Regions from separate parts of the Bradyrhizobium sp. 142 genome, predicted to be linked through region 2. Evidence: predicted binding sites of a transcription regulator. Region 2 holds the regulator's gene; each other region holds the start of a gene.

Region 1 (7,813 bases), on a different contig from region 2:
TGCTTGAATTCGCCCGCACCGTCCCCGGCATCGTCTTCGCGCTGATCTTCGTGATCGCCTTCGGCCTCGGCCCGATGGCGGGCGTGCTTGCAATCGCGATCCACTCCACCGGCGCGCTTGGAAAGCTGTTCTCGGAGATTGTCGAGAATGCCGACATGAAGCCGGTCGAAGGTATCCGCTCGACCGGCGCGAGCTGGCTCGCTTGCATGCGCTTCGCCGTCCTGCCGCAGGTCACGGCCGGCTATGCCAGCTACGCGCTGCTGCGCTTCGAGATCAACGTCCGCGAAGCCTCCGTGATGGGTTTTGTCGGTGCCGGCGGTATCGGCCAGGAACTCGTCGTCGCCATCCGCAAGTTCTATTATTCGGACGTCAGCGCGATCCTGCTCACCATCATCGTCACGGTTTTCATCATCGACATCGCCACCGGTTGGCTGCGCGGTCGCCTGTTCGGCAAGGAGGCGCGGACGTGACCAAGCCGCAGCGAGTCGACACCGCGCAGCTTCGCGCGCGCTATCCCGATGTGTTCGACCGGCCGGCCTCGGCGCGGCTCGCGACGCCTGCGATGATCGTCGCAGCACTCGCGATCCTGGTGTATGGCTTCGTCGATCTCGATTTCTCGCCGTCGCGCTTCTTTTCAGGCCTCAGCCAGCTCGGCTGGATCAGCCTGATGATGATTCCGCCGGATCCCGGCTCCTCGCTGCCGATCTATCTGAAGGCGCTGGGCGAGACGCTGTCGATCGCGCTGCTGGGCACGACGCTGGCGGCATTGTTCGCGCTTCCGGTCAGCCTGCTCGCCGCGCGCAACGTGGTGCGGTCAAAGATCCTGCGTTTCCCCGTCCGCCGCTTTCTCGATTCGATCCGCGGCGTCGACACGCTGATCTGGGCGCTGGTGTGGATCAATGTGGTCGGGCTCGGCCCGTTCGCCGGCGTGCTCGCAATCGCGGTGTCGGATTTCGGCTCGTTCGGCAAACTGTTCTCGGAGGCGATCGAGGGCGCCGACCAGAAACAGGTCGAGGGCATCCGCGCCTCCGGCGGCAGCGCGCTGCACGAGATCCGTTTCGGCCTGCTGCCGCAGGTTCTGCCCGTGATCGCAGGCCAGGTGCTCTATTTCATCGAATCCAACACGCGCTCGGCCACCATCATCGGCATCGTCGGCGCCGGCGGCATCGGCCTCCAACTCGCCGAGCAGATCCGCGTGCTGGAATGGCAGAGGGTGTCGTTCCTGATCCTGATGATCCTGGTCGCAGTCGCCGCGATCGATTTCATCTCGGGCAAGCTGCGCTTTGCCATCATCGGGCGAAGAGCGGTGGCGTAGATTCTTCGCCGACCACAGTCCTTCTTCCCTCCTCCCCTTGTGGGAGAAGGTGGCGCGAAGCGCCGGATGAGGGGTTGTCTCTTCGAATTCAAATGAGAATTGCGCTCGCGGAGAGAGACCCCTCACCCGGATCGCATCTTACGATGCGATCCGACCTCTCCCACAAGGGGAGAGGTGGACCGCCCGCGTGGCAGCCAGCTCACCCGTTCTCCACCAGAAACTCGACCCGCTCTGCCGCAAAGCGGGAATGCTTGGTCACCAGCGGCTTGCCTTCGAGATCGTGGTCGGTCGCGTCAACCACCAGGATCGGCCGTCCTAGCGGGAGATCGAGGCGCGTGGCGTCGGTTGCGTCGACGATGCCGGCGGTGATCCGGGTCGCGCCGCGGCGGTAGTCGCGGACACCGTAATGCGCGAGCAGTTTTGTCATCGAACGAGTCGCTGCGAACACAGCTCCTGCGCCGGGAAACAATTCCGCCGACAGCCATGTGGTGGAGACGCAGATCGGCGTGCGGTCGGCGAGGCGTATCGCCTCGATCCGGACCAGCGGCGCACCGGTCTTCAAGCCGAGTTCTCGCGCAACCTCGCGGGTCGCGACGTCTTCGGAGGCCTCGATCAGCTGGCCGCGCGGCTCGCGGCCGCCGGCGCCGACGATCTCGGAGAAGCGCGTGCGCGAGCGTAGCGGATAGGCGAGGCGCTGCGCCTCGACATAAGTTCCGCTGCCGCGCTCGGCGCGCACCAGGCCGCGCTCGGCAAGCGCAGCCAGCGCGCGCCGCACGGTGTGGCGGTTCACGCGATAGGTTTCGGCGATCTCTACCTCGCCCGGCAGCTTTTCACCGGCGGCAAAGCGGCCGTCGGCGATGCCGCGCTCGATGCCGTCGGCGACCAGACGCCACAACGCGACGCCGGAAGAAGAGGTGTCCTGCATGCTCATATCGCTGGTCAGCCTAGCCCAGAAATCACAGCTTTGTCACGAAACAGTCATGGCGCTTCCGTATGAAGTTGTCTATTATCATAGACAACTTAAATGCGGCAAGGTCGATGGACGCGGTGACCCAGCACAACAATCATCAAGCCCAGCGCAAGGCCGTCATGGCCGTGCTGGCGCACGCGGAGGCGGGCGAGATCGCCGCTCGCCTCCGCACTCTCGCGCTACCGGGCCATCAGGATCTGCGCGAGCCCGAAAACGGCCTGGTGATGCTACGCGGCCGGGTCGGCGGCGACGGCGCCCCGTTCAACCTGGGTGAGGCGACGGTGTCGCGCGCCGCGGTGCGGCTTGCGAGCGGCGAGGTCGGCTTCGGCTACACGCTCGGGCGGAATAGTGAGAAGGCGCGGCTGATCGCGCTGTGCGATGCGCTGGTGCAGTCGCGGGATTTTTGCGCGTCGGTCGAGCGGGATGTTATCGCGCCGTTGCGCGAGCAGCTTATGATTCGGCGCAAGCAGGCGGCGGCTGAGACCGCCGCGACGAAGGTTGATTTCTACACCATGGTGCGCGGTGAGGGTTGAGGCCATGACCACGATTGCGGAATTGCCGCCGGGTTTCGTCGACAAGGTGCTATCGGCGCAATCGACTTTTCGCTCGGTCATGGACGCGATGGCGCGGCCGGGCTCGGTCCAGCGCATCGTGCCGATGGCAGGGGCGCCCGCTGCGATGATGCGCGGCACGGCTGCGATCGCGCTCACGCTGTTCGATCACGATACGCCGATCTGGCTCGACGCGCGGATGATGGAAAGCTCCGACGTGGTGAAATGGCTGAAGTTCCACACCGGCACGCCGGTCGTGCAGGACTGCTCGATCGCGAGCTTTGCGCTGATCAGCGACGGCGCCACGCTTCCGGCGCTCGAACGCTTCGCGCTCGGCAGCAATGAATATCCGGACCGTTCGACCACATTGATCGTCCAGGTCGATAGCCTGGCTGCCGGACGCGGCTTCGAGTTGCGTGGCCCGGGCATCAATGGCGTCGCGACGCTTCAGGCGGCGATCCGGCCGGCCGATCTGTTCGAGCGGCTGCGTGTCAACGAGGCGCTGTTTCCGCGCGGCATCGACGTGGTGCTGGTGGCCGATGACGCGGTGGTTGCGATTCCGCGCACCGCGCGTGTCGCGAACAAGGAAAGCTAATCACATGTATGTCGCAGTCAAAGGCGGCGAACGCGCCATCGAGCACGCCCATCGCCTGCTGGCAAATGCGCGGCGCGGCGACCAAAACGTTCCGGAGGTCACGCTCGACCAGATCTCGGAGCAGCTCGGCCTCGCCGTAGACCGCGTCATGAGCGAGGGTTCGCTCTACGATCGCGAGCTTGCAGCGCTCGCGATCAAGCAGGCTCGCGGCGATCTGATCGAGGCGATCTTCCTGGTCCGCGCCTTCCGCGCCACGCTGCCGCGCTTCGGCGCGAGCGAGCCGGTCGATACCGGCGCGATGCGGGTGCAGCGGCGGGTATCGTCGACCTTCAAGGACATTCCCGGCGGCCAGATCCTCGGGCCGACCTTCGACTACACGCATCGCCTGCTCGATCCGGCGCTCGCTGAGGGGTTCGTGCCCGAAGTGCCGGCGACGGCCGAAGCCGCAACGGCACCGACGCCGCGCGTGACGGATATTCTGGGCCGAGACGGACTGATCGAGCCCTCGCCGCAGGCAGAGGACGGCGCCAGCGTCGGCGATCTCACCCGCGAGCCGCTGAACTTCCCAGCGGACCGCGACCTGCGCCTGCAAAATCTGGCGCGCGGCGACGAAGGATTCTTGCTGGCGATGGGTTATTCCACCCAGCGCGGCTACGGCCGCAACCATCCCTTCGCCGGCGAAATCCGCTTCGGCGAGGTCGAGGTCGAATTCTTCGCCGAGGACGCCGGCTTCGCCGTGCCGCTCGGCTCCATCGAGCTCACGGAATGCCAGATGGTCAACCAGTTCAAGGGATCGGCGACGGAAGCGCCTTGCTTCACCCGCGGCTATGGCCTCGCCTTCGGCCAGAGCGAGCGCAAGACCATGTCGATGGCGCTGGTCGACCGCGCGCTGCGCGCCCGCGAACTCGGCGAGGAGGCCACAGCGCCCGCGCAGGACGAGGAGTTCGTGATGTCGCATTCCGACAACGTCCAAGCGACCGGCTTCGTCGAGCATCTGAAGCTGCCGCATTACGTCGACTTCCAGTCCGAGCTCGGCCTGTTGCGCAAGCTGCGCCAGGAATTTGCTGAAGCGTTTGCCGAGGCCAACGCGCTGATGCCATGAAGGAGGCCGCGGAATGAACGCGCCCGCCTACAATTTCGCCTATCTCGACGAGCAAACGAAACGAATGATCCGTCGCGCCATCCTGAAGGCGATCTCGATTCCGGGCTATCAGGTGCCGTTCGCCAGCCGCGAGATGCCGATGCCATATGGCTGGGGCACCGGTGGCGTGCAGGTGACCGCCGCGATCCTTGGGCCCAAGGACGTGCTGAAGGTGATCGACCAGGGTTCCGACGACACCACCAACGCGATCTCGATCCGCAAATTCTTCGCCAAGACCGCCGGCGTTGCGACGACGACGGCGACGGAGGATGCAACGGTGATCCAGACCCGTCACCGCATCCCCGAGACGGCGCTGCATGAGAACCAGGTGCTGGTCTATCAGGTGCCGATCCCGGAGCCGCTGCGCTTCCTCGAGCCGCGCGAGACCGAGACGCGGCGGATGCATGCGCTCGCCGAATACGGCCTGATGCATGTCAAGCTCTACGAGGATATCGCCCGCTTCGGCCACATCGCGACCGCCTATGCCTATCCGGTCAAGGTCAATGCGCGCTACGTGATGGACCCGTCGCCGACGCCGAAATTCGACAATCCCAAGATGGACAATTGCCCGGCGCTGCAACTGTTCGGCGCCGGCCGCGAGAAGCGCATCTATGCGATCCCGCCCTATACGCAAGTGGTGTCGCTCGATTTCGAAGACCATCCGTTCGAGCCGTATCGTTTCAACGCGCCTTGCGCCCTTTGCGGCACTGAGAATTCCTATCTCGACGAGATCGTGACCGACGACAAGGGCGGACGGATGTTCGTGTGCTCGGACACCGATTATTGCGAGGGCCGCCAGGCCGCCGGCCATCACGGCAGCCTCAGCGCCGCGCCGTACAAGGAGAGCGCGCAGGAGGGATCAAATGGCTGATCTCGATATGCTTGAAAACGACCAGCCGCTGCTGGTCGCAAAATCCCTCAGCAAGTCCTATGGACGCATCGCCGCGTGCCGCGACGTGTCGTTCGCGCTCTATCCCGGCGAGGTGCTGGCGATCGTCGGCGAATCCGGTTCGGGCAAGTCGACGCTGCTCCAGTTGCTGTCGGGCCAGCTCGCGGCCAGCGGCGGGCAGGTGTCCTACCGGATGCGCGACGGCGTCACCCGCGATCTTGCCACGCTCGGCGAGGCTGAGCGACGCTTCCTGTTCCGCACCGATTGGGGTTTTGTGCACCAGGATCCCGCGCAAGGCCTGCGCATGGCGGTCTCGGCCGGCGCCAATGTTGGCGAGCGGCTGATGGCCGTGGGCTGGAACCACTATGGCCGCATCCGCGACACCGCGTCGGACTGGCTCACGCGCGTCGAGATCGACGTCGCGCGCATCGACGATGCGCCGCGCACCTATTCCGGCGGCATGCGTCAGCGCCTCCAGATCGCGCGCAACCTCGTCACCGAGCCGCGGCTGGTGTTCATGGACGAGCCGACCGGCGGTCTCGATGTGTCCGTGCAGGCCCGCCTGCTCGACCTCTTGCGCAGCCTCGTCGCCGAATTGCATCTCGCCGTCATCATCGTCACCCATGATCTCGCGGTGGCGCGGCTGTTGTCGCATCGCGTGATGGTGATGAAGGGCGGCCGGGTCATCGAGACCGGCCTCACCGACCAGGTGCTCGACGATCCCCGCGAGCCCTATACGCAACTCCTCGTTTCCTCGATTCTACCGCCATGAGCCTTCCAACGCGAGCCCTCCGATGACTGCCATGATCGACGTCGCCGACGCCCAGAAGACCTTTACGATGCACCTGCAAGGCGGCATCGAATTGCCGGTGGTGCGCGGCGTGACCTTTCACGTCGACCCCGGCGAGTGCGTCGTACTGTCGGGTCCGTCCGGCGCCGGCAAATCGTCGATCCTGAAGATGATCTTCGGCAATTATCGCTGCGACTCCGGCCGCATCGGCATCCGCCATCGCGGCGCGCTGATCGATCTTGCCACCGCGGAGCCGCGGCAGGTGCTCAACGTCCGCCGTTCGACCATCGGCTATGTCAGCCAGTTCCTGCGCGCGGTGCCGCGGGTTCCGACCATCGACGTCGTCGCCGAGCCGTTGATCGCCGGCGGCATGAGCCGGACCGACGCGCAGGCGCGCGCGGGCAGCCTGCTGCATCGCCTCAACATTCCCGAGCGGCTGTGGCAGCTTCCACCCGCGACCTTTTCCGGCGGCGAGCAGCAGCGCGTCAACATCGCACGCGGTTTCATCTCGGACCTGCCGATCCTGATTCTCGATGAGCCGACTGCCTCGCTTGACGCAGCCAACCGCGCCGTCGTGGTCGAGCTGATCGCCGAGAAGAAGCGCCAGGGCGTTGCCATGGTCGCGATCGTCCACGACGACGAGATACGCCATCTGATTGCCGACCGCGTCGTCGACGTCACCAGCTTTGCCGCCGCGGCCTGAAGGAAAATGAAGGACATGAACGCCAAGCCGAAGGAAACCGTGATCGCCAACGCCAGGATCGTGCTGGCCGACCGGGTGATCGAGCAGGGCTGGCTCGCTCTAGTGGCTGGACGCATTGCCGAGATCGGCGAGGGCAGGGCGCCTGCGGGCGCCGACGACGCCGGCGGCGATCTGATCATGCCGGGCCTGATCGAGCTGCACACCGATCATCTCGAAGCCCACTACGTGCCGCGGCCAAAAGTATTCTGGAATCCGGTCGCCGCCGTCGTGTCGTATGACGGCCAGCTCGCGACCTCGGGCATCACCACCGTATTCGATTCGCTCCGGGTCTGGCGCGAGGACGGCGCGGAGGAAGTCGACGGCCGCGCCGGCACCCTGGCCGCCGCGATCGCGACCGCGCGCGATGCCGATCTCCTGCGCGCCGATCACTTTTTGCACCTGCGCTGCGAGATCCCGATGCCGAGCGTGGTCGAGGAAGCCAGGGAGCTGGTCGGCCGTCCCGACGTGCGGCTGATGTCGCTGATGGACCACACGCCCGGCCAGCGCCAGTTCCGCGACGAGGCCAAGCTGCGCGATTATTACCGCGGCAAGGGCGGCGGCAAGACCGACGCCGAGCTCGACGAGCTATTCGCACGGCGCTTCGAATATCAGAAAGCCTATGCCGCGACCAACATGCGCGAGATCGTGGCGCTGGCGCAGGTGTACAAGATTCCGCTCGCCAGCCATGACGACACCACCGATGAAAACGTCGCGGACGCCGTGCGCGATGGCGTAGCGGTAGCGGAGTTTCCAACTACGATCGAGGCTGCGCGCGGCCTGCATCAGGCCGGCATCGACATCCTGATGGGCGCGCCGAATG
Region 2 (7,813 bases):
AGTCGATCGGCTCCGGCGGCGGCATCAAGCAGATCCAGGCCAAGACCGTGACCTTCGGCGCGACCGACGCGCCGCTCAAGGCCGAGCAGCTCGAAAAGGACGGCCTCGTGCAGTGGCCGATGGTGATGGGCGCCATCGTTCCCGTCGTCAACATCGAGGGCGTGAAGTCGGGCGAGCTGGTGTTCGACGGCGAGACGCTTGCCAGCGTCTATCTCGGCAAGATCACCAAGTGGGATGATCCGGCCATCAAGAAGCTCAATCCGAACGTGAAGCTGCCGTCCGAGGCGATCACCGTGGTCCGCCGCTCCGACGGTTCGGGCACGACCTTCAACTTCACCAACTATCTCTCCAAGGTGAGCGCCGACTGGAAGAGCAAGGTCGGTGAGGGCACCGCGGTCGAGTGGCCGGTTGGCGTCGGCGCCAAGGGCAATGAAGGCGTCTCGGGCAATATCGGCCAGACCAAGAACTCGATCGGCTATGTCGAGTACGCCTACGCCAAGCAGAACAAGCTCACCTATACCGGCCTCGTCAACAAGGCCGGCAAGCCGGTGCAGCCGACGGTCGAAGCCTTCCAGGCGGCCGCCGCCAACGCCGACTGGGCCAAGGCTCCGGGCTACTACGTGATCCTGACCGATCAGCCTGGCGAGAAGTCCTGGCCGATCACGGCGGCGACCTTCATCCTCATGCACAAGGATGCGACCGACAAGGCCGCCTCGCAGGAAGCCATCAAGTTCTTCCGCTGGGCCTTCAAGAGCGGCGGCAAGGCGGCCGAGGAGCTCGACTACATCCCGATGCCGGACAGCGTCGTGAAGCTGATCGAGAAGACCTGGGCTGCCGACATCAAGAGCTAAGCTCTTGTTGCCGAGCGCGGTGTGAGCTCAAGGGCTGCACCGCGCACACACGACTTCGGCCCCGGATCAGCGCCGCGCTGCATCCGGGGCACGAGACCGGTGTCACAAGAATCGCAAGAACAAGTATAGTCAGTACAGGGGATCGGCGTGGCAGAGATGGCCGTTCAGAGCGATATCGTCGACGACGCCGGACCGTATGACCGCGCCAAGGCGTTGGGCGCGTTCAAGCTCGGCGATATCACCTTCTACTGGATCACGCGGTTGAGCGCGATATCGGTGCTGCTCATCCTCGGCGGCATCATCATTTCGCTGATCGTCGGCGCCTTCCCGGCGATGAAGGAATTCGGCGCGTCGTTCCTGTGGACGCAGCGCTGGGCGCCGTCGGCCGATCCGCCCGTGCTCGGTGCGCTCGGACCGATCTACGGCACGCTCGTCACCTCCTTCATCGCGATGCTGATCGCCATCCCGGTCGGTCTCGGCATTGCGATCTTTCTGACCGAGCTGTGCCCGCAATGGCTGCGCCGCCCAATCGGCATGGCGGTTGAGCTGCTCGCAGGCATTCCCTCGATCATTTACGGCATGTGGGGCTTCTTCGTGCTGGGCCCGTTCCTGGCCAACACCTTCCAGCCCTTCATGATCAAGATATTCGACGGCGTTCCCGTGCTCGGTGCGGTCTTCGCCGGCCCGCCGTCCTATCTCAGCCTGTTCAATGCGGCACTGATTCTCGCGATCATGGTGCTGCCCTTCATCACCTCGATCTCGGTCGACGTATTCAAGACGGTCCCGCCGGTCCTTAAAGAGGCTGCCTACGGTGTTGGCTGCACCACCTGGGAGGTCGTCCGCAGCGTGGTCATCCCCTATACCCGCGTCGGTGTCATCGGCGGCATCATGCTGGCGCTGGGACGTGCGCTCGGCGAGACCATGGCGGTGACCTTCATCATCGGCAACTCGTTCCGGATCTCCTCGTCGATCTTCGCCCCGGGCACCACCATCTCGGCGGCGATCGCGAGCGAATTCGCCGAGAGCGACGGTCTGCATCAGTCCGGTCTGATCCTGCTCGGCCTCCTCCTGTTCGTGCTGACGTTCTTCGTGCTCGCAGCGGCGCGGCTGATGCTGATGCGGCTGGAAAAGAAGGCGGGGAACTAAGCCATATGAACCCGATCTATTCACGCCGCCGCCGCAAGGACTTCGTCATCCGCGGTCTCTGCATCGCCGCCGCCGCCTTCGGCGTCACCTGGCTCGCCCTGATCCTGATCACGCTGCTCTACAATGGTTTGGCCGGCCTCAACGTCCAGCTCTTCACCGAGAATACGCCGCCGCCTGGCTCGACCGAGGGCGGCCTGCTCAACGCCATCGTCGGCTCGCTGATGATGACCGTGATCGGCGTCGGCATCGGCGCGCCGCTCGGCATGTTCGCCGGCACCTATCTCGCCGAATACGGCCGCAACGACCGGCTGACGTCGGTGATCCGGTTCATCAACGACATCCTGCTCAGCGCGCCCTCGATCATCATCGGGCTGTTCATCTATGGCGCGGTGGTGGTGCCGATGCGCGGCTTCTCGGCGATCGCGGGCGCGCTGGCGCTCGCCGTGATCGTGATTCCGGTGGTGCTGCGCACGACCGAGGATATGCTGCTGCTGGTGCCGAATGCGCTGCGCGAGGCCGCCTCTGCGCTCGGCCTGCCGCGTTCGCTGGTGATCAAGCGCATCGCCTATCGCTCGGCGCGCTCGGGCCTCATCACCGGCGTGCTGCTGGCCACCGCCCGCGTCGCCGGCGAGACCGCGCCTTTGCTGTTCACCGCGCTGTCGAACCAGTTCTTCAGCCTGAGCCTGAACAAGACGATGGCCAACCTGCCGGTCACCATCAACAACTTCGTGCAGAGCCCCTATGCCTACTGGAAGCAGCTGGCCTGGAGTGGGGCGCTGCTCATCACGCTGACCGTTCTTGCCCTGAATATTGGCGCGCGCATCCTTGGCGCCGAGAGGACCGCAAAATGAGTGATCTGTCCGTATCCATGAGCGCGTCCGGCGGCCTGCCCCAGGCGCCGGTGCTGCCCGAGGCGCCCCCCAAGGTGACGGTGCGCAAGCTGAACTTCTATTACGGCGAGCACCATGCGCTGAAGAACATCGACCTGACGCTCGGCACCAACCGCGTTACGGCGTTCATCGGCCCGTCGGGCTGCGGCAAGTCGACCCTGCTGCGCATCTTCAACCGGATGTATGATCTGTATCCCGGCCAGCGCGCCACCGGACAGCTCATGCTCGACCAGACCAACATTCTCGATCCCCGGCTCGACCTCAACCTGCTGCGCGCACGCGTCGGCATGGTGTTCCAGAAGCCGACGCCGTTCCCAATGACGATCTACGAGAACATCGCCTTCGGCATCCGCCTCTATGAGAGGATCTCGAAATCCGAGATGGACGACCGGGTCGAGAAGGCGCTGCGCGGCGGCGCGCTCTGGAACGAGGTCAAGGACAAGCTCAACGCCTCGGGCCTGTCGCTCTCCGGCGGCCAGCAGCAGCGCCTCTGCATCGCCCGCACGGTCGCGGTGCGGCCCGAGGTGATCCTGTTCGACGAGCCCTGCTCGGCGCTGGACCCGATCTCGACCGCCAAGGTCGAGGAGCTGATCCAGGAGCTCTCCGAGAACTACACGATCGCGATCGTCACCCACAACATGCAGCAGGCGGCCCGCGTCTCCGACAAGACCGCCTTCATGTATCTCGGTGAATTGATCGAGTTCGACGACACCAGCAGGATCTTCACGTCACCGAGCGATCGGCGTACGCAGGATTACATCACCGGCCGGTTCGGCTGAGGAGACGGGACATGGTTTCTGAACATACCGCAAAGGCGTTCGACACCGACCTCCAGGAGCTCACCCGGCTGGTCGCCGAGATGGGCGGGATTGCCGAGCGCATGATCGTGGAGTCCGTCGATGCGCTGATCCGGCGCGACGTCGCGCTCGGTCAGCGCGTCGTCACCATCGACGCCGAGCTCGACATCCTCCAGAGGCGCATCGAGGAGCGTGCGGTGCTCACCATCGCTCGCCGCCAGCCGATGGCGGTTGACCTGCGCGAGATCGTCGGCGCCATGCGCGTTGCGACCGATCTCGAGCGCATTGGCGACCTCGCCAAGAACATGGGCAAGCGCGTCGCGGCGCTGGAGACGGACTTCCATCCGCTGAAGCTGTTCCGCGGCCTGGAACACATGACCGACCTCGTGCAGCAGCAGGTCAAATCGGTGCTGGACGCCTATGCCGCGCATGATCTGCCGGCGGCGATGGCGGTGTGGAAGGGCGACGAGGAAGTCGATGCCATCTGCACCTCGCTGTTCCGCGAACTCCTCACCTACATGATGGAAGATCCACGCAACATCTCGTTCTGCATCCACCTGATGTTCTGCGCCAAGAACATCGAGCGCATCGGCGACCACGCCACCAACATTGCCGAGACCGTGTTCTACATGATCGAGGGTCAGGCCATCACCGACAAGCGGCCGAAGGGCGACATGACGACCTTCGCCACCACGGTTCCGAATACCTAAAGACTCAAGGGAGCAACGAGCCCATGGGCGCACGCATTATGGTGGTTGAGGACGAGGAAGCTCTGACAGAGCTTCTCCGCTACAACCTCGAAGGCGACGGCTATGACGTCGAGACGGTGATGCGCGGCGACGACGCCGACACCCGCCTCAAGGAGCATATCCCCGACCTGATCGTGCTCGACTGGATGCTGCCGGGGTTGTCCGGCATCGAGCTGTGCCGGCGGCTTCGCACCCGGCCCGAGACCAAGCAGCTCCCGATCATCATGCTCACCGCCCGCGGCGAGGAGAGCGAGCGGGTGCGGGGATTGGCGACCGGCGCCGACGACTACATCGTCAAGCCGTTCTCGGTGCCGGAGCTCCTGGCGCGGGTGAAGGGCCTGCTCAGGCGCGCAAGCCCGGAGCGGCTTGCCACCGTGCTCGCCTTTGGCGACATCGAACTCGATCGCGACAAACGTCGCGTCGCGCGCTCAGGCCGTCCGATTGATCTTGGTCCGACCGAATATCGTCTGCTGGAGTTCTTCCTGGAGCACCCCGGCCGGGTGTTCTCGCGCGAGCAGCTGCTCGACAGCGTCTGGGGCCGCGACATCTATATCGACGAGCGTACCGTCGACGTGCACATCGGCCGCCTTCGCAAGCTGCTCAATCTCGGCCGCGAGCAGGACCCCATCCGCACCGTCCGCGGCGCCGGTTACGCACTGGACGATCGTTTTGCGAAAGCGGAGCAGGCGTAGGCCTTTGCGAGCTGATTTAGCGAGCTGCCGCTACACTCTCAGCCGTCGTCCCGGACAAGCGTAACGTTTGCAACGCGCAGCGTTGTCCAGAGCGGAGCGCAGATCCCGGACCCATAGCCACAGGGAGTGGTTGTTGCGCAAAAAAGGTAACTCCGAGTCCCCGTAACCACATCTTGCGGTGGCCATGGATCCCGGATCTGCGCGCGCTTGAGGCGCGCTTGTCCGGGAGACACTGAGTGATTTGCGCGGTCATCGTGTGACGGCGCTATCCTTGCAGTCAGCTAATCCGCCAGCTTACCGCGGCCCGGGCTTGGACGGTGCACGCCTGCGGTCCGCCGCCGGCTGGTACGCGACGCGCGAGTGCTGGGCGCAATAGGGCAGGCCGGACAGCGCCCTGCCGCCGCAGAAGAAGAAATCGGGGCTCGAGGGATCGCCGACCGGCCAGTGACAGGTCGCCTCGTTCAATTCCAGCAACGACAGCCGCTGGCTCATCGGCACCACGTTGTCGTAGGTGACCGGATCCGGCTCCACCTCGACCTCGAAGGCCTGCGCCAGCGCCGTATTGCCGCGCGAGATCGGACGGTTCACCCGCATCATGTGCTGCGCCGGGCGCGCCTTGCGCGGCCGGGGAGCAGCGGATGAAGGGCTCTTGGCGCGGCCGGACAGGCCGAGCCGGTGCACCTTTCCGATCACGGCGTTGCGGGTCACATTGCCGAGCTCCGCCGCGATCTGGCTGGCCGAAAGTCCGGCCTCCCAGAGCTTCTTCAGCTGCTCGACGCGATCATCCGACCAGGTCAAAACCGTCATTGCACCCTTTCCCTCGCTGCGCGCCTGCCATACCGGCTCACAGCGAATGCCTAAGCTTTGAAAAACCCGTGCCGCCAGAATCCCTTAAGGCTCGCCGGGCGCACCAGATGCGCCCGAACGTTTACGCCGGTACATGAGGACTTAGAGATCAGAACCGCTGCACGAGATGTCGTATCTGACAAGCCAAACGCTACAATATGGCGTGACTCACGCGCAAGAGTCCGCCGACTCGCTTCCACATGTTCCGTGGCTAAAACTCGCAAAATCGGCACCGCAAGACTACGGATTCAGCGTTTCGCGAGGCTTTCCGGGCGGCATTGACACCGGTTTTACCAAGCATAAGATAGTACTACGTGCCGCCCTTAAAAGGCGGCACGTTTCGTTTTTCGGGCCGGTCAATGGTGCGCTGCGTAAGCGCGTTGAGGCCGGCCTCAACATCCAAGTGACCGTCATGACCAACAGCGCCGCGCCGCATCTGCTTCCCGTTTTCGCCAGGGCCGACCTTGGTTTCGAGCGCGGTGAAGGCTGCTGGCTGATCGCAACCAACGGCGAGCGTTACCTCGATTTCACCTCCGGCGTCGCTGTGAATGCGCTCGGCCATGCCCATCCGGCGCTGGTCAAGGCGTTGCAGGAGCAGGCGACGAAACTCTGGCACATGTCGAACCTGTTCCAGAGCCCCGACGGCGAGCGGCTGGCGGCACGTCTGTGCAATGAGAGCTTCGCGGACTTCGTGTTCTTCTGCAATTCCGGCGCCGAGGCAATGGAATGCGTGATCAAGATCGTGCGCCGCTTTCACGCCGCAAAGGGCCATCCCGACCGCTACCGCATGATCACGTTTGAAGGCGCGTTCCACGGCCGCACGCTTGCGACGCTGGCTGCGACCGGCTCGGCCAAATATCTCGAAGGCTTCGGTCCGCCGATGGAGGGGTTCGACCAGGTGCCGCATGGCGACCTCGATGCCGTCAAGAAGGCGATCGGTCCGCAGACCGCGGGCATCCTGATCGAGCCGATCCAGGGCGAGGGTGGTGTGCGTTCGGCCACGCCGGCGTTTCTCAGGGCGCTGCGCCAGCTTTGCGACGAACGCGGCCTGTTGCTTGCGTTCGACGAGGTGCAGACCGGCATGGGCCGCACCGGCGATCTCTTCGCCCATCGTCGCCTCGGCGTCACGCCCGACGTGATGTCGTTGGCGAAAGCGCTCGGCGGCGGCTTCCCGATCGGCGCGTGCCTGGCGACCGCGGAAGCGGCGTCCGGCATGACCCCGGGCTCGCACGGCTCGACCTTCGGCGGCAATCCACTCGCGGTCTCCGCCGCCAATGCAGTGCTCGACGTCATGCTCAATCCCGGCTTCTTCGATCATGTGCAGAAGATGTCGCTGCTGCTCAAGCAGAAGCTCGCGTCCGTGATCGACCGCCATGGCGACGTCGTCAGCGAAGTCCGCGGCGAGGGCTTGCTGATCGGCATCAAGGCCGTGGTGCCATCCGGCGATCTGGTTGCGGCGCTGCGCGATGAAAAGCTCCTGACCGTCGGCGCCGGCGATAATGTCGTGCGTTTCCTGCCGCCTTTGATCGTTACCGAGGTCGAGATCGAAGACAGCGTTGCCCGGCTCGAACGCGCCTGTGCCGCGATTTCGGCGGGCCAAACCAAGCGGGCGGCAAGCTGATGAGCAAGACGGCCAACAAGACCCCAAAGCACTTCCTCGATATCGACGAGCTGCCGCTATCGGAGCTCAAGAGCATGCTCGCCGCCTCCTCCGCGATGAAGGCGAAGCAGAAGGCGCATCAGCCGGTCAAGCCGCTCGAAGGCAAGACGCTGGCGATGATCTTCGAACGCCCGTCGACGCGGACGCGGGTGTCGTTCGATGTCGCCATGCGCCAGCTCGGC
Region 3 (7,813 bases), on a different contig from region 2:
GCTGAGCCGCGCACCGAAATATAGCGAAAAGGGCGAGTGGAACTGGGGGGACGACGCGGCGGTGCGCGGGATCAACGCCTATTACGGCGTTCCCTTCCCTTAGGGATCACCGAGGAACACGCGATGAGCAAGGAAAAGCCTACCGACGATCCGCGGCGCCAGAGTGACTGGGGATCGCACCGCCAGACGGACAAGCCCTGGAAGGGCAATCCGGAGAAGGAGCAGGGATCGGACGACGAGGTCAAGCCCGATCTCGAAAAATGGCATCAGACGAAGACGCACTGAGCAAGGCGCCGAGGCGCTCGAGATGGGCGCGGCACGCACGGGCCCGCGCTTCTTTTTTGGCCAATGCAATCACGAATGACGGTAATGCCGGCCGCAGTCGGAACCTTGCTTTGACGCTGGCGGTTAGGCTCGCGGCGAGCGCGCCGGCCTTGGCCGCCCTGCCGGTTTAGTCCCGAGAAAGGGTGTTCGCCGTGGATGCTCAGACACGGGAGCGTGGGCCGTCTGCGGAGCAGCCGCAGAGGGCGAAGGACGCTCCGAAAGCGTCTCCCGATCAGATCCACAATGCCAACGACCAGAAGCAGGCGACGCCGCCGCTGCGCGAGCGGCTTCGCGAACATTGGCTGCTCGCAACCCTCGGCGCCACCTTGCTGATCGCGGCCCTGGTCGGCGGCCTGCTCTACTGGCTGGAGATCCGCCACTATGAATCCACCGATGACGCTTTCGTCGCCGCGCGCAGCTTTTCCGTGGCTTCGAAGGTTGGTGGTTACGTCACCGACGTCCTTGTCACGGACAACCAGCATGTCAATGCCGGCGACTTGCTGGCCAAGATCGACGAGCGCGACTACCGCATCGCCGTCGATCAGGCCGCGGCGCAGGTCGAGGCCTCCAAGGCCAACATCGCTAATCTTGATGCGCAGATCGACTCGCAGCGCGAGCAGATCAAGCAGGCGCAGGCGCAGCTCGAACAGGCCCAGGCCCAGCTCCGGTTCTCGCAGGAGGAATTTGCGCGCGCCGAGGATCTTGCCGAGAAGGGCGCCGGCACCGTGCAGCGCCAGCAGCAGACCCGTTCCGACCTTCAGGCGCAGCAGGCCAATACCGAGCGCGCCAAGACGGCGGTGACCGCGGCCGAGCTCGGCATCAAGACGCTCCAGGCCCAGCTCGAGGGCGCCAAGGCGCAGCTCGGGCAGTCGCAGGCGCAACTCGATCAGGCCAAGCTGAACCTGCAATATACCAACGTCGTCGCGGCGCAGTCTGGCCGCGTCGTCAAGCTGAGCGGGGCCAAGGGCACCTTCGTCACGGCGGGACAGAGCCTGATGATGTTCGTCCCCGACGAGGTGTGGATCGTCGCCAACTACAAGGAAACCCAACTCAACGACATGCGGCCCGGCCAAACCGTCGAGATCCGCATCGATGCTTATCCCGGCCGCGAGCTCACCGGCCATGTCGATTCCGTGCAGCCGGGCTCGGGCACCGCGTTCAGCCTGCTGCCGGCGGAGAACGCCACCGGCAACTTCGTCAAGGTGGTGCAGCGTGTGCCGGTGAAGATCGCGGTCGACAACTGGCCGGCCGATCTGCCGGTCGGCCCGGGCATGTCGGTCGTGCCCTGGACGAGGGTGCGGTGACCGAGGTCGCGCAAGGCAGCGCAGGTGGCTGGTCGCCGGAGCGCTCGGCGGCCGGCGGGCACAATCCGTATCTGATCGCGTTCGTCGTCTCGATCGCGACTTTCATGGAGGTGCTCGACACCACCATCGCCAACGTTGCGCTGCGCCACATCGCCGGCGGGCTCGCGGTCGGCATCGACGAGAGCACCTACGTCATCACCAGCTACCTCGTCGCCAACGCCATCGTGCTGTCGATCTCGGGCTGGCTCTCGACCGTGATCGGCCGCAAGCGCTTCTATATGATCTGCGTCGCGACCTTTTCGGTGGCCTCGCTGTTGTGCGGCCTCGCCTGGAGTTTGCAGGCGCTTGTGTTGTTCCGGATTCTGCAGGGGCTGGGCGGCGGTGGCATGGCGACCAGCGAGCAAGCAATCCTCGCTGATTCTTTTCCGCCGCAAAAACGCGGCCAAGCGTTTGCGATCTATGGCGTCGCAGTCGTGGTCGCCCCAGTGATTGGCCCGACGCTCGGCGGCTGGATTACCGACACCTACTCCTGGCACTGGGTGTTCCTGATCAACGTGCCGATGGGTCTGATCTCGCTGTTCCTGGTCGGCACGCTGGTCAAGGAGCCGTCGGGCGCGGAAGAGGAGAGGGCGGAGCTGCTGAGCAAAGGCCTGCGCGTCGACTACATCGGCTTCCTGCTGGTCGCGATTGGGCTCGGCTCGCTCGAATTCGTCCTTGACGAAGGCCAGCGCAATGATTGGTTCGGATCGAACATGATCCTGTCCTTTGCACTGCTTGCCGCCTTCTGCCTGCTCGCATTGATCCCGTGGGAGTTGATGCGGGATGATCCCATCGTCGACATTCGCCTGCTCGGCAGGCGCCAGTTCGGGTCCTGTTTCCTGGTCATGCTTGGCACATTTGCCGTGCTGATCTCAACAACGCAGCTATTGCCCCAGCTTTTGCAGACGGAGCTGGGCTATACCGCCATGCTCGCGGGACTGGTGCTGTCGCCGAGCGGCGTCGTGACGATGATGTTGATGCCGGCGGCGGGACGACTGGTCACGATAGTGCAGCCGAAATATCTGATCATGTTCGGCGCTGCGACTGCCGCACTTTCGATGTGGCATCTGACCGGGCTTACCGGGGACATCACCTACGGCTACGCCGCGCTGGCGCGAATCTATCTCGCGGTCGCTCTTCCCTTCCTATTCCTTCCGGTGACAACGGCATCCTATGACGGCTTGCCACCCGAGAAGACCAACCAGGCCTCCGCCCTGATCAATGTCGCCCGCAACATCGGTGGCTCGATGGGCGTGGCGCTGGCGCAAACGCTCTTGGCGCAGCGCCAGCAATTCCATCAGAGCCGCCTGATCGAGCACGCCGCGCCGTCCGATCTCGGCTATCAGCAAACCATCGACGCCATGACGCGCTTCTTCCAGGCCCAAGGCTCGAACGCAACGGATGCTGCCTCGCAGGCGATCGCCTGGATCGGCCAGACCCTCCAGCGGCAGATCGATCTTCTTGCTTATATCGACGTGTTCTGGACGCTTGCCGTTATTGCGGCGTTGTTGATCCCGATTGCCGCGGTCATCCGGCCGATCGATTTGCGCGCGCCAGCGCGCCGCCATTGATGTCTCCGTCGGTGACGGACCCGTATTGGGAGCTCTATCGGTAGTCGAGGAGCGCCTGGACCGTGGAGATGGAGATCGGGCCGTTCCGAGAGAGGTGGTGACCGCGGCGCAAAAGTCTGGCTAGACTGATCCCAACGCGAACCAAAGCTCCGGGAGGGCCCTGCGTGAAGACTGCGATCACCGAACTGTTCGGCATCGAGCACCCCATCATCCAGGGCGGTATGCATTTCGTCGGCTTTGCCGACCTGGCCGCCGCCGTCTCCAACGCCGGCGGGCTCGGCATCATCACCGGCCTCACGCAGAGGACGCCGGAGCTGCTGGCCAAGGAGATCGCGCGCTGCCGCGACATGACCGACAAGCCGTTCGGCGTGAACCTCACCTTTCTGCCGGCCTTCTCCGCGCCGCCCTATCCGGAATACATCGCGGCGATCGTCGAAGGCGGCGTCAAGGCCGTGGAAACCGCGGGCCGCAGCCCGGAAGCTTATATGCCGGCCCTGAAGGCGGCAGGCATCAAGGTGATCCACAAGTGCACCTCGGTACGCCATTCGCTGAAGGCCGAGCGGATCGGCTGCGACGCCGTCAGCGTCGACGGTTTCGAGTGCGGCGGTCATCCCGGCGAAGACGACATCCCCAACATGATCCTGCTGCCGCGCGCGGCCGAGGAATTGAAGATCCCGTTCATTGCCTCCGGCGGCATGGCCGACGGGCGCAGCCTCGTCGCGGCACTGTCGCTGGGCGCGGCCGGCATGAACATGGGCACGCGCTTCATCGCCACCAAGGAAGCGCCGGTGCATCAGAACGTGAAGAACGCGCTGGTCGCGGCGACCGAGCTCGACACAAGGCTGATCATGCGCAGCTTGCGCAACACCGAACGTGTGCTCAAGAACGCCAATGTCGATCGCCTGCTCGAGATCGAGCGCGAGAAGGGCGCCAAGCTCACGATCGACGACATCCACGATCAGGTCGCCGGCGTCTATCCCAAAATCATGCTGGAAGGACAGATGGATGCCGGGGCCTGGAGCTGTGGCATGGTCGCGGGTCTGATCCACGACATCCCTTCCTGCAAGGAACTCGTCGATCGCATCATGGATGAGGCCGAAACCATCATCCGCAGCCGCCTGATGGGGTTCTTGGACGGGACGGGTGCGGCGCGAAAGGTCGCCTGAAACCGTCAAACTTCTTAACCACGGCGGCACTGGCCCGCTGGAATTGCGCGCGGCGCCTCCTAAATAGGGGTAAATTACCTCTTTCATAATCAATTTCAGGAGGCGTCCGTGGTCCTGAAGAGCGTTCATTTTGCTGTTGCCGTTGCCCTCATACTCGCAGCGGGCGGCGTCGCGCGCGCTGACGACTACAAGCCTGACGAATATCTCGGCCTTGATCTCTCCAAGGCGGTGCTGTCGCCGAAGCGGCTCGGGCCCGAGACGCGGTTCGCGCCGCTCGCCCTCGAAGCGCGCGGCGGCAATGACGCGCAAGCGCGCATCGAACCGATGGACGTACCGAAGAAGGTTGTCGCCGAACGCGTGCACGTACCGGAGCCGAAGGTCGCGCACGCCAAGCCCTCGCAGCCGCGCGGCGCGGCCCGCACCAAGCTCGCACGTCGCCACGCCAATCCGCTGGATGCGCAGGCAAGGGATACCCGCATCCAGACCTGGCCGTGCCGGTCCGGCGGCATCTGCAACTGGCGCTGAGCGAACCGTTGCTGATGGTTCACCTCGCCCCGCTTGCGGGGAGAGATCGGATTGCATTGAAGACGCAAGCCGGGTGAGGGGGACTCTCCACGAGTCCGTCTGTCACCTCCCTTGCGGAGACTCTCCCTCACCCCAACCCTCTCCATGCAAGCGGGGCGAGGGAGTAGACCATCGCCTCAGCTCAGCCCGTCATCTACGCGTCGCAAAACCGTAGGCGTGGAGTCAACAAACCGTAAGCTGGGAGTCAAGGAGCGCAGGCACCTTCCGTCACGATTCGACGAAGGTCTCCTGAATGGCAACGCTCCGCGCGCAGCGCGCATGGACCCGGCGGCAGTTTTTGGTCCGCTCCACCTCCAGCCTCGCCGTCGCCTCGCTGGGCACGCTCGCAAGTCCGTCCATCAGCCGCGCCGCCGACCGCCCGCAGATCGCGGGCGGCATCCAGTCCGGCGATGTCTCTGACGGCTCTGCAATCGTCTGGGCCCGCGCCGACCGGGCCGCGCGGATGCAGGTGGAGTGCGCGACCGTCGAAAGCTTCAGGACAATCATCGCGTCAGCGTCGGGTGATGCGACGCCGGAGGCCGACTTCGCCTCAAAACTGCTATTGAACGATCTGCCGGCCGGCCAGGATATCTTCTATCGCGTGCGGTTCGACGACATCGCGACCGGCATTGCCGGCGAAAGTCGCGTCGGCCATTTCCGTACCGCGCCGGCCGCGGGGCAGTCGATCTCTTTCGTCTGGTCCGGCGACACCGCGGGGCAGGGCTGGGGCATCGACGTCTCGCGCGGCGGCTATCGCAGCTATCGCACCATGCTCGATAACCGCCCGGACTTCTTCATCCACTCCGGCGATCACATTTACGCCGACTGCACGATTCCCGCTGAACAGAAGCTCCCGAACGGCGAGACTTGGCGCAATGTCGTGACCGAGGAAAAATCGAAAGTCGCGTACACGGTGGCGCAATTCCGCGGCAACTACAAATACAACCATCTCGATGAGAATTTCCGCGCCTTCCACGCGCAAGTGCCGATGTTCGCGCAGTGGGACGATCACGAGGTCACCAACGATTGGTCGCCGGCCGGCAGCTACGACGACGCCGGCTTTGAGGACGACGGCACGCCGCGCCTGGTCGCGCGGGCGCGCCGCGCCTTCTTCGACTTCATGCCGATCCGCGACATCGGCGCGCGGAAGGGTCGGGTCTATCGCAAGATCGGCTACGGCCCGCTGCTCGACGTCTTCATGATCGACATGCGCAGCTTTCGCGATGACAGCTGGAACAAAGGCGACGACCATCGCGGCTGGATTTTGGGCGCCGAGCAACTGGCCTGGCTGAAGCGCGAGCTCGCCGCCTCGCGCGCGACCTGGAAGGTGATCGCGGCCGATTTGCCGATCGGCCTGATCAGTCTCGATGCGGTCGCGCTCGGCGACGGGGCGCCCGACCGGCGCGAGCATGAGATCGCGGATCTGCTGGCATCGATCAAGCGCGCAGGCGTCCGCAACGTCGTCTGGTTCACGGCTGACATGCACTACACTGCCGCGCACTATTACGATCCGAACAAAGCCCAATTCCAGGATTTCGATCCGTTCTGGGAGTTCGTCTCCGGCCCGCTGCATGCCGGCACTTGGGGGCCGGGCGAGCTCGACGACACCTTCGGTCCGGTCGCGATGTATCAGAACGGATGCAGTGAAGCGCAGGGCGAGAACCTCGCGCCGTGCTTCGGCTTGCAGTTCTTCGGCAAGGTCGACATCGACGGCGCGACCGGCGTCATGACGGTGACGCTGAAGGACGTCGACAACCGCGATCTCTGGTCGGTCGAGATCGTACCGCAGCCGCAGGCGCGTCCGGCTGTGGTGGCGCAGCATTCGTGAGGCACGGGTAACTCGCTCCGCCGGGTATGACGGTGAGGAAGCACCTAACCCGATCTTGATTGGCCGCCGCGCTGCCACGCGGTATGATGCCTATTCCCGCCACCTCTTTTTCATCACCGAAGAGCCCGTTCCCGTGGTCTCGCCGCACGCACCGGGCGGGCTGGAATTCGTCAGGAGTTGATCCAATGGACAATCTGAAGACACAGGGCATCAGCATGCCCAAGCTCGGGCTCGGCACCTTTCGCATGCAGGGCGATGCCTGCCGCGCCGCGGTGGAGAGCGCGCTGTCGCTCGGCTATCGCCACATCGACACTGCCGAGATGTACTCCAACGAGGAGCCGATCGGTGCCGCGCTTGCCGCCGCCGGGGTGGCGCGAGGCGAGCTGCATGTAACGACAAAAGTCTGGCACGAGAATTTGGCGCCGGACGCGATCCGCCGTGCCTTCGATGCCAGCCTGAACAAGCTCAGGCTCGATCATGTCGACCTCTATCTCGTGCACTGGCCGTCAAAAGCCGCGAACTGGGGCGCGGTGTTCGAGACCCTGATGAAGCTGAAGGAGGAGGGCCGCACGCGGGCGATCGGCGTTGCCAATTTCACCACAGCGTTGCTCAAAATCGTGGTCGACGACATCAAGGCGCCGATCGCCTGCAACCAGATCGAATATCACGCCATGCTCGACCAATCGAAGGTTTTGGCCTATCTCGCCGCCAAGTCCATCCCGCTGGTCGCCTATTGCCCGCTGGCACAGGGCCGCGTCGCTTCGGATCCGGTGCTGGGCGAGATCGGAGCCAAGCACGATGTGACCGCCGCGCAGGTCGCGCTGAAATGGCTGCTCGACCAGGATGGCGTTGCCGCGATCCCGAAGGCGTCACGCCGCGAAAGCCAAAAGGCCAATCTCGATGCGCTGAAGATCAGGCTCGACGAGGCCGACCGCAACAAGATCGCCGCGCTGCCGAAGGACAGGCGCTGCGTCAATCCGGGCTTCGCGCCGGCGTGGGACTGACCAAAAAAGCGCT
Region 4 (7,813 bases), on a different contig from region 2:
ACATTGCCAGCATCCGGCCGAGCTGTCCGCCGCCGAGGATTCCGATGGTGTCGCCGGGCTTCAGCTTCACCGGTCTGGTGTCCGTCACGCCCTGTCCTCCGGGCGTTCGGCAACCGCCTCGGTCTGCGCCTTGCGCCAGGCTGCAAGGCGATCGGACAGGGCCGGGTCGGACAGTGCCAGCACGCTTGCGGCGAGCAGCGCCGCGTTGATCGCGCCCGCCTTGCCGATGGCGAGGGTGCCGACCGGGACGCCGGCGGGCATCTGGACGATCGAGTACAGCGAATCCAGGCCCTTGAGGGTCCTGGATTCGATGGGAACGCCGAAGACGGGGAGTTCCGTCAGCGCTGCAGCCATGCCGGGCAGATGCGCGGCGCCGCCGGCGCCGGCAATGATGACCTTGTAACCCGCCGCCTTGGCGCCCTTGGCGAAAGCGAACAGCCGATCGGGGGTCCGGTGGGCCGAGACGATGCGGGAGTCGGCGGCGATGCCGAGCGCTGCAAGCGTGTCGGCTGCATGCCGCATTGTCTCCCAGTCCGACTGGCTTCCCATGATAATGGCGATCGGCGCGGTCATGACGTCAATTGTGCTCGGGAAAACGGAAACATAGGCCAGATTAACGGTTCCGGCCGGCGGATCGCAAGGCGGTGGCAAGGAGAAGGGAATGCACTATCCTGTCTTGGTGAATCCCCGCAAGCCTTCATTGAGCAGGATGCCCATGAAGAAACCGAAAAGGGCAAGCGCTGCGAAGGCCAAAAAGGGCCGCAAGACCAGCGCGAACCGATCCAGGACTGCACCCAGGCGTTCCGCCGGGCCGGCCCGTCGCTTCGCGTCGGCCGATGACGGCGCCAAGGCTGCTATCCGCAACCTGCGGAGCAAGCTCAAGGCGGCAATGCTGCGGGTCGCGGAACTCGAGGCGGCCGCCGATACCGATTTCCTGCTCGACATCCCGAACCGGCGCGGCTTCGAACGCGAGCTCAACCGCGCCATTGCCTACATGAAACGTTATCGCGCTAGCGGGGCGCTGATCGTGCTCGACGTGGATCGGCTGAAGCCGGTCAACGATTCCTTCGGCCACGCCGCCGGCGATGAGGTGCTCAAGGCGATTGCGGGAGCACTGAAGCGGCAGATCCGCGCGTCGGACGTGGTCGGCCGGCTCGGCGGCGACGAGTTCGCGCTGCTGTTGTGGAATCTCAGCGAGACCGATGCCAAGGCGAAGGCCGCGATTTTCGAGCAGGCCGTCGACGAATTGTCCTTTGTCTTTCGCGGACAGCGCGTGACTGCGGGCGCTTCCGCCGGCGTCGCGTTGCTCGGCCCGCAATCCGATGCGGCTCGTGCGCTGGAGCAGGCCGACGCCGCCATGTATGTCCGCAAGGCGCACCGGCGGCATGAGCCGCACGTCAGGCTCGTCGGCAACTAGAGCATGATCCGGACCCGAAGGGCCGCGTTAGCGCAAAGTGTGCAGCGGTTTTCCCTCGCGACAAACGCGGAACGCGTTTGCGCGGAGATCATGCTCGAACAAAATGAATCAAAGCGTGGCGAGATCTTGCGGCACGTTGCCGAATTTGCGCAACAGCGTTGCGTCACCGAATTCGCCGGTCATGGGATTGCCGCTGCGGCTGAATGCGACTGCGCCGATGTGGCCGGCACCGCGCGCCAGGATCTCGGCGCGCCGCAGCGCTGCGGCCGAGGATTGACATTCCTCAGCCGCACCCGCGACCGGCGATCCGTCGGCATCCATCAAAAAGGGCATTGCAACGTAATAGGTCACGTCCGACATGGCGTTGCTCCAGGGGGTGAACTCAGGCGGCGCTGCTCTTGCTCCGCATCTTGCTGCGTGAAGTCTCCGGAATGCAGCCGGCCGAGATCGCCGCCTGCAACTCCTCGAGTTCGGCCTCCAGATATTCGTTGGCCATGATCAGCGCCTTGATGGTGCTGCGCAGATTGCCGTCGCACATCGCGATCGCCTGATCGCAGGCTTGTTCGTAATGGCTGTTGTCGAAAAGGGCGGTTGCCGACATGCGCGTTGTCCTTGGGCGTTTGCTGGGCGGTTTTCTGGGGCATCAGGGTCTGTAAATGTTCCTTTTTTGTTCTTTTCGAGTCAAGCGGATTCAAATGCTGCGAAGCGCCCCCGGAACGATGGCTGTGGATCAGGCGATGATGTCGGGCGTGATCTGGTCTTCGATGAACGCGATGCGATCTCGCAACAGCAGCTTGCGTTTCTTCAATCGCTGTAACCGCAATAGGTCAGGGGCAGGCGATTGATGCAGTGCATCGATCGCCGCATCGAGATCTCGGTGTTCCTGCTGCAACCGGGCGAGCTCGGCTTCGAGCTCGCGCTCGTCTTCATGGGTCATGTCTGCGGTGGCCGAAAACCGATAGGCTGAGATTAAGGCTGTGGATGCCCTGTGGAAATTATCGTCCTTGCGCCGCGTGACCGCAAGCGATCTCGGATCGTGGCTTACGGATCTACCGCAAGTTATTTCCCTGGATCGCAACGGCGCCGCGCAGACGCATTGATATCACGGATTTTTCCGCCGCGGTTCCCTTACTCACGCTTCGTTACATATGAATTTTCAAAAATGACACTGCGATGATGGATACCCATCGACAGAACGAATCGGTGATGTACACTTGCTCGTCCGGATCGAATCCAAGGTTGCCCCTACCGAGGAGGTTTCGAATGACAATTCAGGCACATCTGGTTGAATTGGAACGGAAGCATAAAACTCTCGAAAACGAATTGCACGAAGCTCTCGTGCACCTTTCAACAGACGACCTGCGAATTGTTGAGTTGAAGCGCCGGAAGCTGATGGTCAAGGACCAGATCGAGCGATTGAAGCAGAACGAAACGCTTCACTAGTGACCCCCGTAACAGCGTAGAGTTGATCCTACCCTTTCACGCAGGGATGAGAGCTTTTGCGCTCGTCCCTGCGTAAGGCTGCGTCGTATAGACTTGTTTGCGCTAGAGTCCCGCGAACTCGGCGACGTGATCCGCGATTGCGAGCGATGACGTCAGCCCCGGCGATTCGATGCCGAACAGATTGATCAGGCCTTCGACCCCATGATCGCGCGGGCCCTGCATCAGGAAATCCTGCGTGGCGACGGCCGGCGGCACAATCTTCGGACGAATGCCCGAATAGCTCGGCAGCAGCGCGCCATCGGGCAGCGTCGGCCAGTATTTGCGGATCGCCGGATAGAAGCGCTCGGCGCGCGAGGGATCGACCGCGTAGTCGATCGTCTCGATCCATTCGACGTCCGGGCCGAAACGCGCCTGGCCTGCCAGGTCCAGCGTCAGATGCACACCGAGCCCGCCCGGTTCGGGTACCGGATAGATCAGGCGCGAGAACGGCGCCTTGGCGTTGCAGCTGAAGTAATTTCCCTTGGCGAGGTAGGCCGGCGGAATCCGGTCCAGCGGCATGCCGTCGATGTTGCGCGCCACCGTCGTCGCCGAGAGACCTGCGGCGTTGACGAGCAGGCCGCATTGCAGCGTCATCGGCGATTCGCCGCCGGCGTCGATCTCGATGACGCCGCCCGTCGCCTTGGCGCGGATCATCGGCGTGCGAAACGCAAAGGCTGCGCCCGCCGCCTCGGCCTCGCCGCGCAGCGATAGCATGTAGGCGTGGCTGTCGATGATGCCCGTTGAAGGCGAGAGCAGCGCGGCGTCGCAGGCAAGCGCCGGCTCCAGCGCGCGCGCGGCCTCGCCGGAGAGCAGCTGCATGTCGAGTACGCCATTGGCCTCGGCATGCGTCTTGATCGATTGCAGCTTCTCGGTTTCCCTTGCACTGGTGGCGACGATCAGCTTGCCGCAATTCCTGTGGGGGATCCCGCGCTCGGCGCAGTAGCGGTAGAGGGCGTGCTTGCCGCTGACGCACATGCGCGCCATCCAGCTTCCGGCGCGGTAGTAGATGCCGGCGTGGATCACTTCGCTGTTGCGCGAGGAGGTGACGGTGCCGATGGCTTCGGCCACCTCGAGCACGATCACCTCGCGGCCTGCCTGCGCCAGCTTTCGCGCCACAGCGAGCCCGATCACGCCGGCTCCGATGACGACGCAGTCGACCCTATCCATGGTTGTACGAGATGTCCGCTGGAACCGTCGATGGCATCGGAGCCCGAAGGCGGCCGCCAACGCCGTTTTCCGTTAACGAGGCATTTATCATGTCAGGGCAATTGTCGTATTTGATGTTACATTTTTCTGTTGCGCGTACAGGCGTTTACTCGATCCAAACCCGTGAAGCCAGACAATCCCGTGCTGAAATCGCGGGTGGCTGATGGCTGAGAAGAACTGGCACGTGGGCAGCACGCTTCCGATTGCTGTGCAGGCCCTCGTGTGCCTGGCCAGCGCGGTCGCGCCGGCGCGCGCCTCTTCTCTGCTCGAAGAGCTTGCTCCGGTGAGCCATCTCGGTAGGCTTGAGCCCAGTCTGGTCTGGGAAGCCTTGATCGGAGTAATCGCGGTCTGCTCGCTGCTGGCGGCGATCGCGCTGTGGATCCATTCCGCGGTGGGCCGGGCCAAGCGGTCGCAATTGCGGCGCAACGCCTTCGTCTCCTCCGCCATGAACAGTTTGAACCAGGGCGTGGTGATGACGGATGCGCAGCGGCGCATCATCTTCTGCAACGACCGCTATCTTGAGATCTACGGCCTGTCGCGGTCGGATCTTTGGGCCAACATGGACGGCCACGACCTGCTCAAGCTGCGGCGCGACCGCGGCGTCCTTGGTGTCTCCGACGACGAGTTCTACGAGAAGGCGGCAAGCCTGAACGGCCTGATCACCGAACTGCCGGACGGGCGGGCCATCCTGGTGAAATATTTCGTGCTGCCCAACGGCGGCTCGGTGGCGACACATCTCGACGTCAGCGAGCAGCGCCGGCTGTCGCGGCAGCTCGCGTCTACCAAGCAGTTTCTGGAAACGGTGCTGGACAACGTGCCGGCCTGCGTTGCCGCAAAGACCATCGAGGACGGCCGCTACATCTTTGCCAACAGCGCCTATGAGCGGTTCTGGGGCTTCTCGCGGGACTATGTCGCCGGCAAGAATGCGCGCGAGTTGTTCGCGCCGGTCTCGGCGGCCAGCATCGAGGCGACCGACCAGGCGGCGCTCAACGCGCCGGACGGTCAGTTCCGCAATGAGTTCGAGGTCGAGCGCGGCGCGACCCGGCGCATGGTTGCCTCGATCCGGATCGTGGTCCGCAACGAGAACAACCAGCCCGAATTCCTGCTGCTGGTGTTCGAGGACATCACCGACCGGCGCTCGCTGTCGCAGGAGCTGGAGAGCACCAAGAAGTTCCTCGAGCTCGTGGTTGACAATATCCCGGTGGCGCTGATCGTGGAGGAGGTCAAGGACGGCCGCTACCTGCTCGCCAACCGCAGCGCCGAAACGATCCTCAACCGCAGGCGCGAAGAAGCCACCGGCCTGACCGCCGCCGATATCTTCAATCCCAAGGAAGCCAAGCTGATCATCGCGCGCGACGAGGCTGCCATCAAGAAGCGCGGGATGATCACCGAGGAGCACCCGATCTCCACCAAGGACGGATTGCGCTTGTTCCTCACCCGCCGCGCCACCGTGCTTGGCGATACCGGCGAGCCGCAATATCTGATCAAGACCCACGAGGACGTCACCGACCGGCGGCAGACCGAATCGCGCATGGCGCACATGGCCTATCATGACGGCCTGACCGACCTGCCGAACCGCGCGGCCTTCCTACAGGCCCTGACCCAGATGATCGAAGCCTGCGAGGGCACCAGCGAGGAGTTTGCCGTCCTCTGCGTCGATCTCGATGGACTGAAGGAGGTTAACGACGTCTTCGGCCATGCGCTCGGCGACAAGCTCTTGGTCGAGGTGGCGCAGCGGCTCCAGGATGCCGCGCGCGGCGGCGTTGTGGCGCGCCTGTCCGGCGACGAGTTCGGCCTTATCATCGACGGCAAGCAGCCGGAGACGGGCCTTGCGCTGGCGCAACAGCTCGGCGATGCCGTCGCCCGGGAATTCCAGATCGACGGTCGCGCGGTCCGCGCCGGCGTCACCACCGGCATGTCGATCTTCCCGCATAATGGCGCCGATGGCGCCTCGCTGCTCGCCAATGCGGGTGCCGCGCTGTTCCGGGCAAAGCAGAAGTCACGCGGCACGATCAGCCTCTACCAGCCGGAGATGGACCAGCAGATCCGCGACCGCCGCGTGCTGCACCAGGACCTGTCCATGGCGATCAGGAATGGTGAGCTGTCGCTCGCCTTCCAGCCGCAGGCGATCGCCGGGCATAGCGTCGCCGAAAGCGAGATCATCGGCTTCGAGGCGCTGGCGCGCTGGCAGCATCCGGTGCGTGGCCAGGTCTCGCCGGCTGAGTTCATCCCCATCGCGGAGGAGAGCGGCCTGATCGTCGAGATGGGCGAATGGATTCTTCGTCAGGTCTGCCGGGAGGCGGCGTCGTGGCCGAAGCCGCTCCAGGTCGCGGTCAATCTGTCGCCGGCGCAGTTCATGCACGGCGATGTGGTCGGGCTGGTCCATTCGATCCTGCTCGAGACCGGGCTCGCGCCTGGCCGGCTCGAGCTCGAAATCACCGAGGGCGTTCTGATCGAGGATTTCGATCGCGGTCTGGCGCTGCTGCGCCGGCTGAAGGCGCTCGGCGTGCGTATCTCCATGGATGATTTCGGCAGCGGCTATTCCTCGCTGAGCTACCTGCAAGCGTTCCCGTTCGACAAGATCAAGATCGATCGCGCCTTTGTCATCAATCTCGGGCGCAACCCGCAATCGGCGGCGATCGTGCGCGCCGTGATTGATCTCGGCCACGGCCTTGAAATGTCGATCATCGCGGAGGGCGTCGAGACGCTCGACCAGCTGACCTTCCTCGCCAAGGAGGGCTGCGACGGCGTCCAGGGTTATCTGCTCGGCAAGCCGTTGCCGATCGGGCAATATGCCGGCCTCGTCGGCCGCGCCGAGACCATGGAGCTTGCGCTCAAGACCGGCTAGCTTGTTTTCAAGCGAAGTGGATTTTGGGTCGCGTCAAGAAAACGCGTCAAAACGAGAATCTTGAGCCCCGTCCCGATTTCATCGGAACGGAAATGGCCCTAGTGATGGCGGGCGCTTAGTTTCGCTCCTCTCGACGGCTTCATGGCGGATTACGACCTCGCGATCATCGGCGGCGGGCTGAACGGTGTCAGCCTCGCGCGCGATGCCGCCGGCCGCGGCCTGCGGGTCATCCTGGTCGAACAGGGCGATCTCGGCGGCGCCGCCTCGTCGGCGACGCCGCGGCTGGTCCACGGCGATCTGTCGGTGCTGGAACGGCGGGGCTTCTGGCGGGTGCGCCGGGCACTGGCCGAGCGACGGATCTGGCTCAGAATCGCGCCGCATCTGGTCAGGCCGATGCGCTTCGTGATCCCGGCTCATTCGGACGAGCGTCCGCCGTGGCTGCTGCGCGCCGGCCTGTTCGTCTATGATAGCCTCACGCACCGGGGCGGCCTGCCAGCAACGACGACCCTCGACATTACGCATCATCCGGTCGGCAACGCCCTGAAGCGTCCGTTCGGGATCGCTTTCGAATATTCGGATTGCGTCGTCGACGATTCCCGCCTGGTGGTGCTCACGGCACTGGATGCCGCCGAACGTGGCGCCGTGATCCGGACCGGAGCGCGCTGCGTGCGCGCCGACCGGACCGATGTCTGGCGGCTTGCCGTGATCGACCGCGGCTATCGCCGGATGATCACGGCGCGCGCGCTGGCCAATGCCACGGGGGCCTGGACCTCGATGGTCGCCGAGACCGTGCTGCGGCAGCCGCAGCCGCCGATGGCGGCCATGCAGATGAGCCAGATTGTCGTGCCGCGGCTGTTTGA

The links. Region 2 encodes PhoB, which activates phosphate uptake and scavenging genes when phosphate is short. Its sites were predicted from a motif close to TGTCATNNANCTGTCAT; they were not measured.
Region 1: the regulator PhoB is predicted to act here: its motif matches at 2,281-2,297, upstream of phnF (phosphonate metabolism transcriptional regulator PhnF).
Region 3: the regulator PhoB is predicted to act here: its motif matches at 5,117-5,133, upstream of IVA82_RS29715 (alkaline phosphatase D family protein).
Region 4: the regulator PhoB is predicted to act here: its motif matches at 2,580-2,596, upstream of IVA82_RS22105 (DUF465 domain-containing protein).

The regions. Positions count from the first base shown of each region.
Region 1 is NZ_JADPKQ010000367.1:6,818-14,630, reverse strand. It holds gene phnE (phosphonate ABC transporter, permease protein PhnE) at 1-470, shown strand, start outside; gene phnE (phosphonate ABC transporter, permease protein PhnE) at 467-1,315, shown strand; gene phnF (phosphonate metabolism transcriptional regulator PhnF) at 1,515-2,246, opposite strand; gene phnG (phosphonate C-P lyase system protein PhnG) at 2,354-2,818, shown strand; gene phnH (phosphonate C-P lyase system protein PhnH) at 2,823-3,431, shown strand; partial or broken gene IVA82_RS33705 (carbon-phosphorus lyase complex subunit PhnI) at 3,436-4,550, shown strand; gene IVA82_RS33700 (alpha-D-ribose 1-methylphosphonate 5-phosphate C-P-lyase PhnJ) at 4,547-5,443, shown strand; gene phnK (phosphonate C-P lyase system protein PhnK) at 5,436-6,233, shown strand; gene phnL (phosphonate C-P lyase system protein PhnL) at 6,256-6,954, shown strand; gene IVA82_RS33685 (alpha-D-ribose 1-methylphosphonate 5-triphosphate diphosphatase) at 6,970-7,813, shown strand, end outside.
Region 2 is NZ_JADPKQ010000173.1:18,206-26,018, forward strand. It holds gene pstS (phosphate ABC transporter substrate-binding protein PstS) at 1-851, shown strand, start outside; gene pstC (phosphate ABC transporter permease subunit PstC) at 1,008-1,997, shown strand; gene pstA (phosphate ABC transporter permease PstA) at 2,003-2,848, shown strand; gene pstB (phosphate ABC transporter ATP-binding protein PstB) at 2,845-3,666, shown strand; gene phoU (phosphate signaling complex protein PhoU) at 3,678-4,394, shown strand; gene phoB (phosphate regulon transcriptional regulator PhoB) at 4,418-5,125, shown strand; gene IVA82_RS16280 (GcrA family cell cycle regulator) at 5,420-5,932, opposite strand; gene IVA82_RS16285 (aspartate aminotransferase family protein) at 6,384-7,592, shown strand; gene argF (ornithine carbamoyltransferase) at 7,592-7,813, shown strand, end outside.
Region 3 is NZ_JADPKQ010000322.1:112,847-120,659, reverse strand. It holds gene IVA82_RS29745 (PRC-barrel domain-containing protein) at 1-103, shown strand, start outside; gene IVA82_RS29740 (hypothetical protein) at 124-285, shown strand; gene IVA82_RS29735 (HlyD family secretion protein) at 477-1,628, shown strand; gene IVA82_RS29730 (DHA2 family efflux MFS transporter permease subunit) at 1,625-3,238, shown strand; gene IVA82_RS29725 (nitronate monooxygenase family protein) at 3,403-4,404, shown strand; gene IVA82_RS29720 (hypothetical protein) at 4,513-4,929, shown strand; gene IVA82_RS29715 (alkaline phosphatase D family protein) at 5,222-6,796, shown strand; gene IVA82_RS29710 (aldo/keto reductase) at 6,982-7,800, shown strand.
Region 4 is NZ_JADPKQ010000240.1:5,710-13,522, reverse strand. It holds gene IVA82_RS22135 (5-(carboxyamino)imidazole ribonucleotide synthase) at 1-88, opposite strand, end outside; gene purE (5-(carboxyamino)imidazole ribonucleotide mutase) at 85-573, opposite strand; gene IVA82_RS22125 (GGDEF domain-containing protein) at 716-1,417, shown strand; gene IVA82_RS22120 (hypothetical protein) at 1,526-1,777, opposite strand; gene IVA82_RS22115 (hypothetical protein) at 1,800-2,018, opposite strand; gene IVA82_RS22110 (DUF465 domain-containing protein) at 2,148-2,354, opposite strand; gene IVA82_RS22105 (DUF465 domain-containing protein) at 2,681-2,860, shown strand; gene IVA82_RS22100 (NAD(P)/FAD-dependent oxidoreductase) at 2,963-4,066, opposite strand; gene IVA82_RS22095 (EAL domain-containing protein) at 4,269-6,953, shown strand; gene IVA82_RS22090 (glycerol-3-phosphate dehydrogenase) at 7,095-7,813, shown strand, end outside.